4 regions of the Pseudoduganella sp. GW821-FHT05F09 genome follow, and region 4 is predicted to be linked to each of the others. Evidence: predicted binding sites of a transcription regulator. Region 4 holds the regulator's gene; each other region holds the start of a gene.
What was found. Region 4 encodes sigma-54, which starts transcription at its own class of promoters, with help from an activator protein. Its sites were predicted from a motif close to TGGCANGNAANCTGCTTT; they were not measured.
Positions count from the first base shown of each region.

Region 1: AC07S4_RS04900 (EDSAP-1 family PEP-CTERM protein) is a predicted target of sigma-54. The motif match lies at 2,022-2,039, and genes of this name have one in related genera.
Region 2: AC07S4_RS09735 (TorF family putative porin) is a predicted target of sigma-54. The motif match lies at 2,299-2,316, and genes of this name have one in related genera.
Region 3: AC07S4_RS27340 (urease accessory protein UreD) is a predicted target of sigma-54. The motif match lies at 2,212-2,229, and genes of this name have one in related genera.

Region 1 is NZ_JBWKSD010000001.1:1,163,764-1,167,891, reverse strand. It holds gene AC07S4_RS04905 (XrtA system polysaccharide chain length determinant) at 1-895, opposite strand, end outside; gene AC07S4_RS04900 (EDSAP-1 family PEP-CTERM protein) at 1,029-1,958, opposite strand; gene AC07S4_RS04895 (N-acyl amino acid synthase FeeM domain-containing protein) at 2,248-2,994, shown strand; gene AC07S4_RS04890 (FAD-binding oxidoreductase) at 2,997-4,128, shown strand, end outside.
Region 2 is NZ_JBWKSD010000002.1:982,851-986,978, forward strand. It holds gene AC07S4_RS09725 (ammonium transporter) at 1-1,098, opposite strand, end outside; gene AC07S4_RS09730 (P-II family nitrogen regulator) at 1,112-1,450, opposite strand; gene AC07S4_RS09735 (TorF family putative porin) at 1,463-2,221, opposite strand; gene AC07S4_RS09740 (accessory factor UbiK family protein) at 2,462-2,704, shown strand; gene AC07S4_RS09745 (CHASE2 domain-containing protein) at 2,706-4,128, opposite strand, start outside.
Region 3 is NZ_JBWKSD010000010.1:220,753-224,880, reverse strand. It holds gene ureC (urease subunit alpha) at 1-564, opposite strand, end outside; gene AC07S4_RS27350 (urease subunit beta) at 567-893, opposite strand; gene AC07S4_RS27345 (urease subunit gamma) at 912-1,214, opposite strand; gene AC07S4_RS27340 (urease accessory protein UreD) at 1,222-2,172, opposite strand; gene AC07S4_RS27335 (cation:proton antiporter) at 2,355-3,662, shown strand; gene AC07S4_RS27330 (hypothetical protein) at 3,717-4,128, shown strand, end outside.
Region 4 is NZ_JBWKSD010000007.1:89,946-94,073, forward strand. It holds gene lptA (lipopolysaccharide transport periplasmic protein LptA) at 1-367, shown strand, start outside; gene lptB (LPS export ABC transporter ATP-binding protein) at 370-1,131, shown strand; gene AC07S4_RS22165 (RNA polymerase factor sigma-54) at 1,147-2,631, shown strand; gene hpf (ribosome hibernation-promoting factor, HPF/YfiA family) at 2,701-3,057, shown strand; gene AC07S4_RS22175 (enoyl-CoA hydratase/isomerase family protein) at 3,153-4,128, shown strand, end outside.

The DNA of each region.
Region 1 (4,128 bases), on a different contig from region 4:
GCTTGCGCTGTTCGAGCTGCTCGACCAGGCGCTTGGTGGAGGCGATGTCGGGATGCAGTTCGGTGTACTGCAGCCGCAGCGCGTCCAGGTTTTTGTTGAGCGCGGCGATGCGGCTGTCGATCTCGGGATTCTCGATGGCGGACGGGGCCACGTCGCCCAGGATGGGCTCGTCGCCGGTGGTCTGCGAGCGGATGGCGTTGCGCGACTGTTCGGCCTCCATCAGCTCCAGCTTGGCGCCGTTCAGCGCGTCCGACGACATCAGCAGCTGCGAGCCGTAGTCCAGGCCCTGGCGCGGCAGCAGCGCGTTGTGCGCCATCTTGAACTCCTTGACGGTGTTCTCTGCCGCCACCAGCTTGTCCTCGTAGGATTTGATCTGGTCGTCGATGAACTGCACCGCCTTTTGCGACTCGCCCTTTTTGCCCTTGAAGCTGCCTTCGACGAAGATGGTCAGCAGCGACTGCACCACGTCGCGCCCCAGGCGCGGATTGCTGCTGTTGTAGGTGATGGTGTAGATGTCGTAGCTGCCGGTGCTGGCGATCTTGATCTTGCCGAGCAGCTCCTCGATCTGCAATTCGTGGTCGCGCGCCGAGGTCGTGTTCAGGTCCATGTCCACCATGCGGATCACGCGCTCGATGTTGGGCCGGCTCAGCAGGGTGCGGCTCATGATGGCCACCTGCTGCTCCACGTTGGGCACGCTGGTCATGCCCGACAGCAGCGGCTTGAGTATGGTCTGGGTGTCGACGAAGACGCGCGCCGAGGTCTGGTAGTTGTCGGGCAGCGTGGCGACCTTGATCCAGCCGCCCACCGCCACCAGCCAGGCCACCGCGATGGCGGGCCAGCGGTACTTCCAGATGCCGCGTATGTGGATCAGCAGCTGATTGATAAACTCTTCCATGGCACGGGCTCCTGAACGTCGGCGGATGCTGTCCTGCTGGTCCGATTATAGGAGCGCTCCTGTGCGGCTCAGGCTGTAACTGCGCTGGGCTTGAGCCGCATCAAGAAATCGCGTTGCGATCGCACCGTCCCGCCTAGCGCTGGCGCCGGCGGCTCAGCAGCGACATGCTCAGCAGTCCGGCGGCGAGCACCGCCAGCGTGCCCGGTTCCGGCAGTTCCTGCTGCAAGGCGTTGGCCAGCGAATTGTGCTGGATGGTGATCTGGTAGGTCTGGCCCACCGACAGCAGCGCCGTGGTGGCGGTGAAGAAGGCCGAGCCCGGAGCATAGATCAGGTCGTTCGGCGCGCCGTCGGTGGCGCTGACGGTGCTGGCCGCGTTGAGCGCGTTCGGTGCAAAGTTGAGCACGGTGGCGCCGGTCGTGATGTTGACGATGCTGAGCGACCAGGACAGGCGGGCGTTGGCGTTCGACACCGGACCGGAGCCGGGCGTGACCAGTGCGCGCGTGTAGGGATTGCCGTCGAAGGCGATGGTCATGGTGTCGGCGGCGCCCAGCGTGAAGGCGAAGGTGGTGGAGGTGCCGACGTCCGAATTGCCCGAGGCCACGGCGTTGACGGCGGTCGAGGCGTCCGCGCGGGTGGAGGCGTTGGCGCCGGCCGGCGTGGCGCCGATGATGATGGAGGCGCCCGTCAGGCGCTGGTCCGCGTGGCCGTAGGTGTTCAGCACGGGCGGAATGCCGGCGATGGGGGTGTAGGTGTCCGGCGCGACCGGGCAGGGGCCAACGCATTGCTGGGCCACATTGGGCGGCACCGGGTTCTGGATGGGGCGCGAATCGGCGCCGTTGGCGAATACGTTGTTGAGCCCGGCGGTGGCGTGGGCATCGTTGGTGCCGGTCAGGGTGGAGAAGTCGGCCGTGCTGAACGCCACCCCGCTCGAATGCAGCAGGCGGAAGTTGCTGATGTTCAGGATGGACGAGGCGAACGTTGCAGCCTGGGCCGGCGCTGCGGCGGTCAGCCCCAGGCTGGCTGCCATGGCTGTGAGCAGGAAACCTTTTTTGATGATGTTCATGACGTGCTACTCCTTTTAGTGAACTCCGGGTTGACGGCTGGGAGGGGGGCCGTTGCACCTTTAACAGCAGCATCCGTGCCAAGGGAATTTGCTCTTCAAAATCAATGGCTTACGTTTTCGATTGGGCGTTGCACAGGGGCTTTGGCAAGGAAAGCGACACTGGCTACAGGCGGCCTCGGCAAAAAATTTGCACTGGCCGGGAACTTTTTGCGGATCTGCTTGTCTGAAAGAACTGAGCCCGGTTCGCTGTACGTGCCGGCCGCGAATTGACTAGCAAAGGAGCGCGAGCGTGCACCAAGACGACGACACCATCATTTCCTTTGACGCGACGACGGGGTTGAGCGACCTTGTCATCGGCGAAGGACTGGCCACCCCGGAGTTGGACCACCCGATCGACCAGCAAATCTTTCATATCCGCATGGCCAACTCACGCGGGCGGCGCGAAGCGGCCACGCTGCTGCTGAAAAAAATGTACGGCTGGCGCGGCTACGACGTCGATCCGTCGGCGCACCACGTGCTGAACCGCATTACGCTGTATGCGGAAACCGGCGGCGTCACCGTCGGCACCATGTCGCTCTGCCTGGACGATCCCCAGCTCGGCCTGCCGGCCGATGAGAATTTCCGCGACAAGCTGGACGGCCTGCGGGCCCGCCAGCGCCGGTTGTGCGAGCCGTCCCGGCTGGCGATAGACAAGGGCGTGTCCAAGCGCGTGTTCGCCGCGCTGATCCATATCTCGTATATCTACGCGCACAACATTCATGGCTTTTCCGACTACGTCATCGAGGTCAACCCGCGCCACGTGATGTTCTACAAGCGCATGCTGGGCTTCCAGGACTTCGGCGGCCAGCGCGAATGCAGCCGGGTCGGCGCGCCGGCCGTGCTGCTGCGCCTGGAACTGGACTATATGGGCGAGCAGATCCGCAAATTCGGCGGCCTGATGGAGCAGCAGACCACCGAGCGTTCCTTCTATCCCTATTTCTTCCCTATCTGGGACGAGCCCGGCATTACTTCGCGCCTGGTGCAGGGGAGGAATTAGCCATGGGCGCACCGCAAGCTGCCGCGCCGCCAGCGGGGCTGGCCGACGCGCTGGCGCAGTGGCGCATGCTGCTCGGGCCGCAGCGCGTGCTGGACGATGGCGCCACGCTGGCGGCCTATGCGAGCAGCACGTCGTCATGGAGCACCCGGCCCGCTGCGGTGCTGCGCCCGCATACGCGCGGCGAAGTGGAAGCGCTGGTCCGCACCGCGGCGGCCAGGGGCATCGCGCTGTACCCCATCAGCACCGGCAGGAACTGGGGCTATGGCGATGCGTGCGCGGCCACGGCCGGCCAGGTGATCGTCGACCTGAGCGGCATGAACCGCATCCGCGAAGTCAACGCCAGGCTGGCCTACGTGGTGATCGAGCCCGGCGTGACGCAGCAGCAGCTGTCGCAATACTTGCTGTCGGAGAATTTGCCACTGTGGATGGACAGCACGGGCGCGGGGCCGGACACCAGCTTGATGGGCAATATCCTGGAACGCGGCTTTGGCCACAGTCCCTATGGCAACCGTTTCCAGAACGTGTGCGGCATGGAAATCGTGCTGGCCGACGGCGAGGTGCTGCAGACCGGTTTCGGCCATTTTCCCGCCAGCCGCAACAGCCGCGTGTTTCCCTACGGTCTGGGCCCGTGGCTGGACGGCTTGTTCACGCAGTCCAATTTCGGCATCGTCACCAGCGTCGGCCTGTGGCTGATGCCGAAAACCGAAGCCATCAACCATTTCCTGTGCAGCGTCGAGCGGCACGAGGACATAGCGCCGGTGGTGGACGCCTTGCGGCCCTTGCGGCTGGACGGCACGCTGCGTAGCATTGTTCATATCGGCAACGACCTGCGGGTGATTTCCGGCGGCGCCACCTATCCGCACGAACGGGCCGGCGGCGCCTCGCCGCTGCCGGCGGCCCTGCGCACGCAGCTGCGGCGGGAGGCCGGCGTGGGCGCCTGGACCGTGTCCGGCGCGCTGTACGGCAACGCTTGCCAGGTGGCCTGTGCGCGCCGCGCCGTGCGGCAGGCGCTGCGCCACACCGGCGCCAAGCCGCAGTTCATCGACGAGCGCAAGCTGGCTCTTGCCGGCTGGCTGGCCGGCCTGCTGGGCAACCGGCCTGCGGCCCGGCGGCTGCGCGCCAAGGTGGCGCTGG
Region 2 (4,128 bases), on a different contig from region 4:
CATGGATGGCTTGCCCTTGGTGATCCACTCGCCGAAGACCCACGATACGGTGGCGCAAGCGGTGGCCAGCAGGGTGTTGATGAAGGCCAGCGCGGCGATGTCGCCCGCTTCCAGGGCCGAACCGGCGTTGAAGCCGAACCAGCCCACCCACAGCAGCGAAGCGCCCACCATGGTCATGGTCAGCGAGTGCGGCGCCATGGATTCACGGCCGTAGCCGACGCGTTTGCCGATCATGATGGCGCCAACCAGGCCGGCCACGGCGGCATTGATGTGCACCACGGTGCCGCCGGCGAAGTCCAGCGCGCCTTTTTGGAAGATGAAGCCGGCTTTCGCGCCTTCAACTGCGGCGGTGGCCGCGTCCTTGATCGCGTCCGGACCGGTCCAGAACCAGACCATGTGGGCGATAGGCAGATACGAGAAGGTGAACCACAGCACCATGAAGGCCAGCACGGCGGTGAACTTGGCGCGCTCGGCGAAGGCGCCGACGATCAAGCCGCAGGTGATGGCGGCGAAGGTGCCCTGGAAGGCCACGTAGACGAACTCAGGAATCACGACGCCCTTGCTGAAGGTGGCCGCCACGCTGAACACGCCCTTGACCGGATCCCAGATGCCGTTCAGGAACAGGCGGTCGAACTTGCCGTAGAAGGCGCCGCCTTCGGTGAACGCCAGCGAGTAGCCGTAGATGCACCACAGCACGATGATCACGGCGAACACCATGAACACCTGCAGCAGCACGGACAGCATGTTTTTCGAGCGCACCAGGCCGCCGTAGAACAGGGCCAGGCCGGGGATGGTCATCAGGATGACCAGCAGGGTGGAGACGAACATCCAGGCAGTGTCGCCCTTGTTCGGCACCGGGGCGGGAGCGGCAGGCGCTTCGGCCGGCGCGGCGGCTGCCGGTGCGGCGGCGGCTGGTGCCGGTGCGGCGGCGGCAGGTGCTGGTGCTGCGGCCGCAGGCGCGGAGGCGGCAGGTGCGGCGGCCGCGCTGGCGGCAGGCGCATCGGCAGGCTTGGCGTCTTGCGCGTAGCCCGGCAGGGCCGCGCTAAAGGCAAACAGGACAGCGGCCCCGGCCAGCAATTTTGTTATGGTTTTCTTCATTTCAAAGTTCCCCTTAGAGAGCGTCGTTGCCGGTTTCGCCGGTGCGGATACGGATAACCTGTTCCAGGTTGTAGACAAAGATCTTGCCGTCGCCGATCTTGCCGGTGCGGGCCGCGCCTTCAATCGCTTCGATGGCCTGTTCCACGACCGCGTCGTCCACCGCCGCTTCGATCTTGGTCTTGGGCAGGAAGTCGACCACGTATTCGGCGCCACGGTACAGCTCGGTGTGCCCCTTCTGGCGGCCGAAACCCTTCACTTCGGTCACGGTAATGCCTTGCACATTAATCGCCGACAAAGCCTCGCGGACCTCGTCCAGCTTGAAGGGCTTGATAATGGCGGTAATCAGTTTCATGAGGTGCCTCGCTTAGAAGATTTTGGAAACGGTCAGCACAGCGCCCATCTTGGCCAGATCTTTGCCATTGCGCGGCGAGGTGTAGACATCGGTCGTGGCCTTGATGGCCGCCAGCGAGACGGTGACCACGCCGAAGTCCTTGGTCACGCCCACTTTCCAGTCGGTGTAGCTGGAAACGCTGTTGTGCTTCACGTTCTGGCGGCCCACGTGCAGGTTGAGGATGTAGCCGTCCTGGATTTCCTGGTTGACCGAGGCGTCGAAGTAGCCGCTGTTTTTGCTGTCGGCAAAGCCGAACAAATTGGTGGTCGAGTGCGAGTATTTCAGCGTGGCCGGGCCGTAGCTGACGGCGCCGTACAGTTCGAAGGTGTTGGCGCTGGGATGCAGGCCGTTGGACGGGTAGAAGTAGTACAGGCCGCCCACGTCGTAGCTGAAGCCGCCGCCGATGTCGCCGCGCTTGCCGCCGTAGATATCCCATTCCAGGTTCACGTCGCCGCCCGCGTCGTCGATCCACTTGATGCTCGACGCCCAGGTGCCGGCGTAGAAGCCGGTCGGATTGTTGACCCAATCCGCGCCCGCTTGCAGCGCAGGCTTGAGGCGGCTCTGGGAAATGCCGCGATAGCGGTAGTCGGTGGTCAGTGCCACGTTGTAAGACACTTCGTTATCCGGTTTCACCGCTGGAGCGTCTTCCGCACGGGCCAGACCGGCTCCCAGGCTAGCCATCGCGAGAGTGATTGCTGCTGCAAGAGTCAGGTGCTTGGTCATGTATTTCATGGCGATATCCTTTAGTTTGAACTTTTGGAGCGGTTGCGGTTTAAAATCCAGGCTAAGCCTAAGCGTTCACTACCTCTTTAGCAGAATGCGTGCCAGCTGACTTCGTGCAAGCTTGTTAGATAGTTAGCGGGAATTACAGGAATGACAGCGCGGCAGAGAGCGTATTCCGCACCATATTAATGCTTAATTTACTGGCATCGCACCGGGATGGTGCGAAAACACATCAATCTAGGAAACATCATGGACATGAACAACTTCTTCAATGACTTGCAAGGCAAGATCAACCAGGCCATCGAGAGCTCGCCGGCCAAGGACATCGAGAAAAACGTGAAATCGATGATGACCCAGGGCTTCGCCAAGCTGGATCTGGTGACGCGCGAGGAGTTCGATATCCAGGCGCAAGTGCTGGCCAAGACGCGCGCCAAGCTGGAACTGCTGGAAGCGCGCCTGGCGGAGCTGGAAGCGAAGCTGCCGCCGCAGTAAGCTATCCGTCCCGGGGCGCGGCGCGCTCGCCCTGCGGATCCCAGCCGTAGACCGGCACCGCGCTATGCCCTTTCAAGCCATGCTCACCCAGCGGCGACAGCATGGCGGCGCCGTCCGGCCCCAGCCGTTCGGCCACGGCGCCCGAGCAGATAATGGGATAGCCCAGCTGCTTGCACAGCCCCTCCAGCCGCGACGCCACGTTGACCGTGTCGCCGATGGCCGTGTATTCGTGCCGGTGGCTGGAACCGATATAGCCTATCACCGCCGGCCCGCTATGCAGGCCTATGCCCATCGCCAGTTCGGCCTTGCCTTCGGCGCGCAGCTCGGCGTTCAGCTGGGCCAGTTCGGCCAGCATGTCGCGCGCGGCCTCCAGCGCCGCCAGTTCCGGGCTGGGCAATTCATTGGGCGCACCAAAAAACGCCATCATGCCGTCGCCGATGAATTTATCCACCGTGCCGCCATGCTTGTGCACCATGGCGGTGATGCGGCCGAAATAGCGGTTCAGCAGCGCCACCACCTGCTCGGCGGGCAGGAGCTCGCTCATGCTGGTGAAGTTGCGGATGTCCGAGAACAGCACGCACACCTCCACCTTGGCGCCCTGCTTGCGCGCATCCACCCCGCCCTCCACGATTTGCTGCATCACCTGCGGGCTGACATAGCCGGAGAAGGTGCGGCGCAGGCGCTGCTTTTCGCTGAAGTTGCGCCAGCCCTGGTCCGCCGAACGCGACAGCACGGCCAGCCACAGGCTGGCCAGCATGGCGCTGGGCGCAATCCACACGCCCTGGCGCAGCAGGATATTGCTGGCCGCCAGCAGCGCCGCGCTGGCCAGGATGGCCAGCAGCACCTTGCGCGCCACCGCCGCATGGAACCAGAACAGCGCGCCGGCGGCCGCCATGCCCCAGGCCCAGGCCGGCCCCAGCGGCTGGATCAGCCCCTGGTTGAGCATGCTGCGCACGGCCTGCGCATGCACCAGCACACCAGGCAGGCGGCGCCCTTCGCGCCAGGCCGCCATCGCCGCCGGCAGATTCAGCAGGTCGGTGTCGTCCTGCACCGTGCCCACCAGCACGGCCTTGCCGGCAAACATGGCGCGCAGCTGCGCCTTGCCGCCGCGCTCTGCCAGGCGCAGCACCTCCTGCAGCGGCAGATAGCGGAAGGCGGGGCCGATCTGGTAATTGATCAAACCGCTCCACGGCTGGCGCTTGCCCATGGCGGCGCTGATTTCGCTGGACAGCGTGTAGGGGCTGCGGTCCGGCAGGCAATTCCAGGCGGGATCCGGATAGCGCCGGATGCGGGTGTCGTCGTCGCTGCAGAACAGCGCCGAGGCCAGCGCCTGCACGCCGTCCTGCTGGGTATTGAGCACGGCGGCGTAGTCGATCTGGATGTCGCGGTAGTGGCTGCGCTCGGTGTCCCACACTTTGGCCAGC
Region 3 (4,128 bases), on a different contig from region 4:
GGGGAAAGCGTCCGCCGCGCTCAGCATGGCGTGCAGATGCCACGGCCCCGGCGTGCAGGTGGTGGCGGCCGTGCCCACGGCCGGGCCGGTGCCGCCGCCCAGCATGGTGGTCACGCCGCTCATCAGCGCTTCCTCGATCTGCTGCGGGCAGATGAAGTGGATGTGGGAGTCGATGCCGCCGGCGGTGACGATCAGGCCCTCGCCGGCGATGATCTCGGTGGCCGCGCCTATGGCCATCGTCACGCCCGGCTGGATGTCCGGGTTGCCGGCCTTGCCGATGGCGGCGATCAAGCCGTTCTTCAGGCCGATGTCGGCCTTGACGATGCCCCAGTGGTCCAGGATGACGGCGTTGGTGATGACGGTGTCCATCACGTCCGCATGCGGACGCTGCGACTGGCCCATGCCGTCGCGTATCACCTTGCCGCCGCCGAACTTCACTTCCTCGCCGTGGATGGCGTAGTCATGCTCGATCTGGATGAACAGTTCCGTGTCGGCCAGGCGGATGCGGTCTCCGGTCGTGGGGCCGTACATTTCAGCATAGGCTGCGCGCGGGATAGTCGCCATCGTCAGGCCTTGGGCGGAGTGTCGGACAGCTTGCCGTTGACGGCGCCGTTAAAGCCGTGCACCACGCGGTCGCCGGCCAGCTTCACCAGTTCTATGGTGCGGGTCTGGCCCGGTTCAAAACGCACGGCGGTGCCGGCGGCGATGTTCAGCCGCATGCCGTAGGCTTTCCAGCGCTCGAACGCCAGCGCGGGATTGACCTCGAAAAAGTGGAAATGCGAGCCGACCTGGATGGGGCGGTCGCCCCGGTTGGCGACAACGACGGTGACGGTTTCGCGGCCTTGGTTAAGGCCGATCTCGCCTTCTTCGAGCATGAATTCACCAGGGATCATGATGTGCTCCTTCAGGGATCAGGGGATGGGGTGGTGGACGGTGACCAGCTTGGAACCGTCCGGAAAGGTGGCTTCAACCTGGATGTCGGGGATCATTTCGGGCACGCCCTCCATGACGTCGGCGCGCGTCAGGATGGTGGCGCCTTCGGACATGAGTTCGGCCACGGTGCGGCCGTCGCGCGCGCCTTCCATGATGGCGGCGGAGATCAGCGCCACCGCCTCCGGATAGTTCAGCTTCAGGCCGCGTGCGCGACGGCGCTCGGCCAGCAGGGCGGCGGTGAAGATCAGCAGCTTGTCTTTTTCGCGTGGGGTCAGGTCCATGATTTTCCTAAGTGCGCCAGCTGCGCGGATCGAAGGCCGCGCGGCCCAGCAGGTGCGGCCGCAGCGTGCGCCACGCGGCCAGCATGATTTCGCGTGCAGCCTCGCTGTCGTGGCCGAGATGGCGCACGCACAGCAGGCCTTTCATCTGGGTTGCGCCAAAACTGGCGCCGCCGGCGCCGGAGGCAGCCACCGCTTCGGCGCCGTCGCTGCGCAGTTGCGCCAGCACGCCGGCCGGCAGCGGCGCGCCCACGGCCAGCATGGTGGCGCAGACGCTGTAGCCGTCCATGCCCAGCGGGCTGGCCACGCCGTCCGGCGTCAGCGCGCCCTGCTCCCACCACAGCAGCCTGGCGCCATGGCGGATGCGGGTGCGCTGCACCACGCGGCCGCTGCGGAACGATTCGCCGGAAGCGCGCCGGCCCATGCAGAGGATTTCGCAGCCGATGAAGCTGGCGTCCGCCGCCAGCGTGATGTCCTGCTCCAGCTCCACGTGGGCGTCGTCGAAGAAGATGGTCTCCTGCGGCATCCACTCGATGCTGGCGCCGGCGCCGGCCTGCAGGCGCACGCTCTGGCGCGACACCTTGCCGTTGGCCTTGTACCACTTGGCCGCGCCCGGCGTGGTGAGGAAAGCGCGCGCGCCCTCGCCTACCGCCGCGTTGAGCGCCAGCTGGTCGCCGCCCACCACGCCGCCCGGCGGATGCACGACGATGGCGTGGCACACCGCGCCGCCCTCCGGATACAGCGCCTTCTGCACGCGCAGCGGACCGCTGTGGCGCCGCTCGACCAGGCGCGTGGTGCCGTGGTCGTCCGCGAAGCGCAGCGACAGGCTGGCCTGCCAGGGCGCGTGCCCTTGCTCCGGCGCAGCGCCGCCCGTCCCCGGCAGGCAGGAGCCTGGGGGCTGGCTGGTAGCGCTGCTGTTAGCGCTATAAAGCGCGTTTGCGCGGTCGGCGGTGTCTGGCATGTAGCGGTTGTCGTGTCTCGTGTTGTACTGGACATTCATTACGCAAGTAGCGTGCCAGCACTGGCGTGCTATTCCCCCGCAAGACGCCGCGCCAGCCGCACCAATACGGCCCAAACGCACCAAAATGGCGCACGAAGCAATGCCGCGCCATTGCAAGCAGGCATCGCGTATATTGCTCAAGCATGAGTACCACTCTCTGGTTTATCCTGATCGGCTGCCTGATGCTGGCGCGCGGCCTGGCGGCCACCACGCTGTCGCGCCTGCCGGTCACGTCGGCCATCGTCTATCTCGGCGTCGGGCTGGCGCTGGGGCCGGCGTTTTTGGGCGTGTTCGCGGTCGATCCCTACGCCCAGGCCGGCATGCTGGATGTGCTGACCGAGTTGGCCGTGCTGGTTTCGCTGTTCTCGGCCGGCGTGAAAATGCCGGTGCCGTTTTCGCTGGCCCGCTGGGCCCCGTCGCTGCGGCTGGCGTGGCTGTCCATGAGCATCTCCGTGGGCCTGATGGCCGCCTTCGGCACCCTGGTGCTGGGCCTGCCGCTCGGCGCGGCGGTGCTGCTGGGCGCCATCCTTGCGCCCACCGACCCGGTGCTGGCCACCGACGTGCAGGTGCGCCACGCGGGCGACAAGGACCAGCTGCGTTTCGCCCTCACCTGCGAGGCCGGCATGAACGACGGCAGCGCCTTCCCTTTTGTGATGCTGGGCCTGGGCCTGCTGGGCCTGCACGACCTGGGCGAGTCCGGCTGGCGCTGGGCGCTGCTGGACGTGCTGTGGGGCACGGCGGGCGCGGTGCTGATCGGCATTGCGGGCGGCGCGGCGCTGGCGCGCCTGGGCTGGGAGCTGCGCGGCAAGGATCCCCGGCACGAGGTGCTGGACGACCTGGTGGGCCTGGGGCTGATCGCGGTGGTGTACGGCGCCAGCCTGTGGCTGCACGCCTGGGGTTTCCTGGCCGTGTTCTTCGCCGGCGTGGCGCTGCGGCAGACCGAGCTAGTTCTGGCCGGGGCGCCCAAGGACAGGCACGGCCTGCTCAAGGCGCCGCCGGCCAGCACCGCGCATGCGGGCCCGCCGTCCGCCGCCGAAGGGGCGGCCGAGACCACACTCACCGTCAGCGGCGAGTCGCTGATCTTCAAGGAACACCTGGAGCGCCTGTCCGAGCTCACGCTGGTGCTGCTGCTGGGCGGCGCCGTCACGGCCCAGGCCTGGGACTGGCGCGCGTGGAGCACGGCGCTGTTCTTGTTTGCGGTGGCGCGGCCGCTGAGCGTCTATATCGGCCTGTGGCGCTCCAGCGCGCGCGGCCGGGTGCGCGGCATCAGCGCCTGGTTCGGGGTGCGCGGCATCGGCTCGGTGTACTACCTCATGTACGCCATCAACCACGGGCTGCCGCAGGGGCTGGCCAGGGATCTGATCGACATTACGCTGGTGGTCATCATGCTTTCCATCGCGGTGCACGGCATCAGCGTCAAGCCGCTGTTCGACCGTTTTTGGCGTGATTGATGCTTGCTTATATGATATCGTTCGCGCCTGCGATTATTTCATTCGGGACCATACATGCGGTTTTTGCGTATTGCGCTGTTCCTGCTGGCGCCAGCGGCGCAAGCAGAGGTTGATGTACAAGTAAAACTGCTGTCCAACGACGCGCTCGAGGTCAGCTACACGCTGCCCGCCGCCTGCCGCGCGCTGCCCTTCGACAAAAACGGCGAGGCCGGCCGCGTAACGCGGGCCGGCTGGCAGGCGCTGGACCAGTGCGGCACGGCGGACGCCAGCCAGCTCGCCCGCAGCGGCGAGTCCTGCCCGGTGCTGCGCTTCCGCGTCCCCGCCGCCATCCGCCAGGCGGGCTATTCCGCCGCCTTCCCCATGGGCCAGGGCGTGTACACCCACCTGTCCAACTACGCGGTGGGCGACGGCTGCGGCAAGGTGAGCTACCGCTTCGCCGCGCCCGGCATCGCCGCCAACGGCCGCG
Region 4 (4,128 bases):
GCTCACCAGCGCCGGCGGCAAGCCGACCACCTTCCGCCAGAAGCGCGACGGCGAAGGCGAGCAGTGGATGGAAGGCGAGGCCGAGCGCATCGAATACGACGGCAAGAACGAGCTGGTGAAGCTGTTCGTGCGCGCCAAGGTGCGCCGCCTGGAAGGCAGCAAGCCGAGCGACGAAGTGTCGGGCGAGTTCATCTCCTACGACAGCCGCCGCGAGCAGTTCAGCGTGCGCAACACCGCCAGCGGCGAAGGCAAGACCGGCGGCGGCCGCGGCACCATGGTGATCCAGCCGTCCACGCCCAAGCCGGCCGCCCCGGCCGCTCCTGCTGCGCCGGCCGCGCCGGTACAGCAACCGCCAGCGGGGAAATAACCATGGCTGAAGCAATGCAAAGCTGCGCCAGCACCCTGGTGGTGCGCGGACTGCAGAAGTCCTACGGCAAGCGCCAGGTGGTGCACGACGTGTCGCTGCAGGTGGAATGCGGCGAAGTGGTGGGCCTGCTGGGCCCCAACGGCGCCGGCAAGACCACCTCCTTCTACATGATCGTGGGCCTGGTGCCGTCCGACGCGGGCAGCATCGACATCGCCGGCGTGGACGTGTCGAGCATGCCCATCCACCAGCGCGCCACGCTGGGCCTGTCCTACCTGCCGCAGGAGGCTTCGGTGTTCCGCAAGCTGACGGTGGAGGAGAACATCCGCGCCGTGCTGGAGATCCAGAAGGTCAACGGCAAGGCGCTGAGCAAGCAGGAGATCAACGAGCGCCTGGACCGCCTGCTGGCCGACCTGCAGATCGAGAAGCTGCGCGAGAACGCGGCGCTGTCGCTGTCGGGCGGCGAGCGCCGCCGGGTGGAGATTGCGCGCGCGCTGGCCACCAACCCGCGCTTCGTGCTGCTCGACGAGCCGTTCGCCGGCGTCGATCCGATCGCCGTGATCGAGATCCAGCGCATCGTGCGCTTCCTCAAGGAGCGCGGCATCGGCGTGCTGATCACCGACCACAACGTGCGCGAGACGCTGGGCATTTGCGACCGCGCCTACATCATCAACCAGGGCAGCGTGCTGGCGTCCGGCCGTCCGGACGACATCATCGCCGACGAATCGGTGCGGCGCGTCTACCTCGGCGAACACTTCCGCATGTAATTCCTGACCCAGCCCATGAAACAGTCACTGCAACTCCGCACCTCTCAGCACCTGGCGCTGACGCCGCAACTGCAGCAGTCGATCCGATTGCTGCAGCTGTCCACGCTGGAGCTGCACCAGGAACTGGAACAGCTGCTGGGCGAAAATCCGCTGCTGGAGCGCCTGGATGATCCGCTGGACCGCTCGCTGCGCCTGCTCGGCGACGGCGCCATCAACCAGACCCAGTCCGACGGCGCCGACGCGTCGCCCGCCGACGTGGGCGCGCCGGCGCAGGACAGCGCGCCGGCCGGCGAGGGCGATCCCTTCGACGGCGCCGGCGGCGACAGCGCCAGCGGCGCCGAGGCCGACACCGACTGGAGCGACGCCGGCCGCAGCAAGGCGCCGGACGACGAGGACTCGCGCCCGCAGCTCGAAGCGAGCCACTGCACCCTGCGCGAGCACCTGATGGAGCAGATGCGCGTGACCGTGCAGCAGCCGCGCGACCGCGTGCTGATGGAGCTCATCATCGACGCGCTGGACGAGAACGGCTATCTGGAAGAGCCGCTGGAAGAGATCCATGCACGCCTGCCGGAAGAGGCGGACGTGGAGCTGGAAGAGCTGCAAACGGCGCTGACCCTGCTGCAAAGTTTCGACCCCATCGGCGTGGGCGCGCGCAGCGCCTCCGAGTGCCTGGCGCTGCAGATCAAGCGCATGCCCGGCGTGCCGCTGGTCACGCGCCGCATGGCCATCTGCATCGTGGAAAAACACCTGGCCTGGTTCGCGCAGCGCGAATTCAACAAGCTGAAAAAAGCCCTCGATTGCGACGACGAGGACCTGCGCGAAGCGCAGGCGGTGATACGCCAGTGCAATCCGCACCCGGGCGCCGAGTTCGCTTCCGACGTGTCCGACTACGTGGTGCCGGATGTGATCGTGAAGAAGGCGCGCAATGGCTGGCAGGTCTCCTTGAACAACGACGTGATGCCGCGCCTGCGCGTAAACGCGCTGTACGCCAACATGCTCAAGCAGGGCAAGGGCGAGTCGGCCATGGGCGCGCAGCTGCAGGAAGCCAAGTGGCTGATCAAGAATATGCGCCAGCGTTTCGACACGATTTTGCGCGTGGCGCAGGCGATAGTAGAAAGGCAAAAGAACTTTTTCAGCCATGGCGCGGTTGCCATGAGACCCCTTGTGTTGCGTGAAATTGCTGATACACTGGGACTACACGAGAGCACTATTTCTCGGGTAACAACTCAGAAATACATGCTGACTCCGCATGGGATGTTTGAGTTGAAATATTTCTTTGGCAGCCACGTCGCCACCGAAGCAGGAGGAGAAGCATCCTCGACGGCGATACGGGCGCTGATAGTGCAACTGACAGGAGCTGAAGACCCGAAAAATCCTTTATCCGACAGTAAGATTGCGGACATGCTGGGAGAACAGGGCATGGTAATTGCGCGACGGACTGTTGCCAAATATCGCGAAGCCTTGAAAATCCCTCCGGTAAGTCTGCGTAAAGCTTTGTAGTTTTACTTGGGTTCCCCTGCGCTCAAATAACATTCGATAGCGCATGAGCCCTTATCTTTAGGAGTGTGTATGAATCTCACCATCAGTGGACATCATCTCGAAGTGACCCCCGCCATCCGTGAATACGTGCAGAACAAGCTGGAACGGGTAAAGCGCCATTTCGATCAAGTTATTGATATTGCTGTCATCCTGACTGTAGATAACCTCACCGAGAAAGACAAAAGGCAAAAAGCCGAGATCAACCTGCGCATGTCCGGCAAGACTGTGTACGTGGAAAGCCTGTCGCAAGACCTGTATGCTGCCATCGATACGCTGATCGACAAACTGGACCGCCAAGTCATGAAGTACAAGGCCAAAGTGCAGGAGCATGGCCACGACGCCATCAAGCATCTCCCGGACACGTACGAGCCTGCCGCCACCGCATAAGACGGTCACCGGCACTCCCAACAAAGGGCGCATCTGGCGCCCTTTTTTGCGCCCGCGCTAAAATGGCTGTCTAACAATTATTGAGACAATCAGCCATGAGCGAGCACGTCATCACCCAGGTTGCCAACGCCGCCGGCATCATCACCCTCGACCGCCCCAAGGCGCTCAACTCCCTGTCCCTGTCCATGGTGCGCGCGCTGACCGCCGCGCTGCTGGCCTGGCGCGGCGATGCCGCCGTGGCCGCCGTCGTGATCCGCAGCAGCAGCGCGAAGGCCTTTTGCGCCGGCGGCGACATCCGCTTCTTCCATGAAGTGGGCAACGCCACGCCGCAGGGCGGCAGCGCGCTGCTGGAGGACTTCTTCACCGAGGAATACGCCCTCAACCACCTGATCCACTATTACCCTAAACCGTATATCGCATTAATGGACGGCGTGGTGATGGGCGGCGGCATGGGCATCTCGCAGGGCGGCCCCGGCTGCGGCGTGCGCATCGTGACCGACCGCACCAAGATGGCCATGCCGGAAGTGAACATCGGCCTGTTCCCGGACGTGGGCGGCAGCCATTTCCTGTCGCACGCGCCGGGCAGCCTGGGGCGCTACCTGGGCCTGACCGGGCTGACCGTGGGCGCGGCCGACGCGCTGTACGTGGGCCTGGCGGACTACTACGTGCCGGAGGCCCGCTGGAGCGCGCTGGGCGAGCTGCTGCAGGCCACGCCGGGCGCAGGGCTGCGCGATGCGGTCGCGGCCTTTGCGGGCGGCGTGGGCAGTGCTGGCGCTGGCGTGCTGGAAACCGAACGCGCCGCCATCGAGCGTCACTTCGCGGCGGACAGCGTGGCGGCCATCATGGCCTCGCTGGCGGGCGACGAGGGCGCGTTCGCGCAGAAGGCGCTGAAAGCCATGCAAAGCCGCTCGCCGCTGATGATGTGCGTGACGCTGGAGCTGTTGAAGCGCGGCGCGCGGATGGACGTGGCGGACTGCCTGCGCATGGAGCGCAACCTGGTGCGCCGCAATTTCGAACATGGAGAAGTGCTGGAAGGCGTGCGCGCGCTGGTGATCGACAAGGACAACGCGC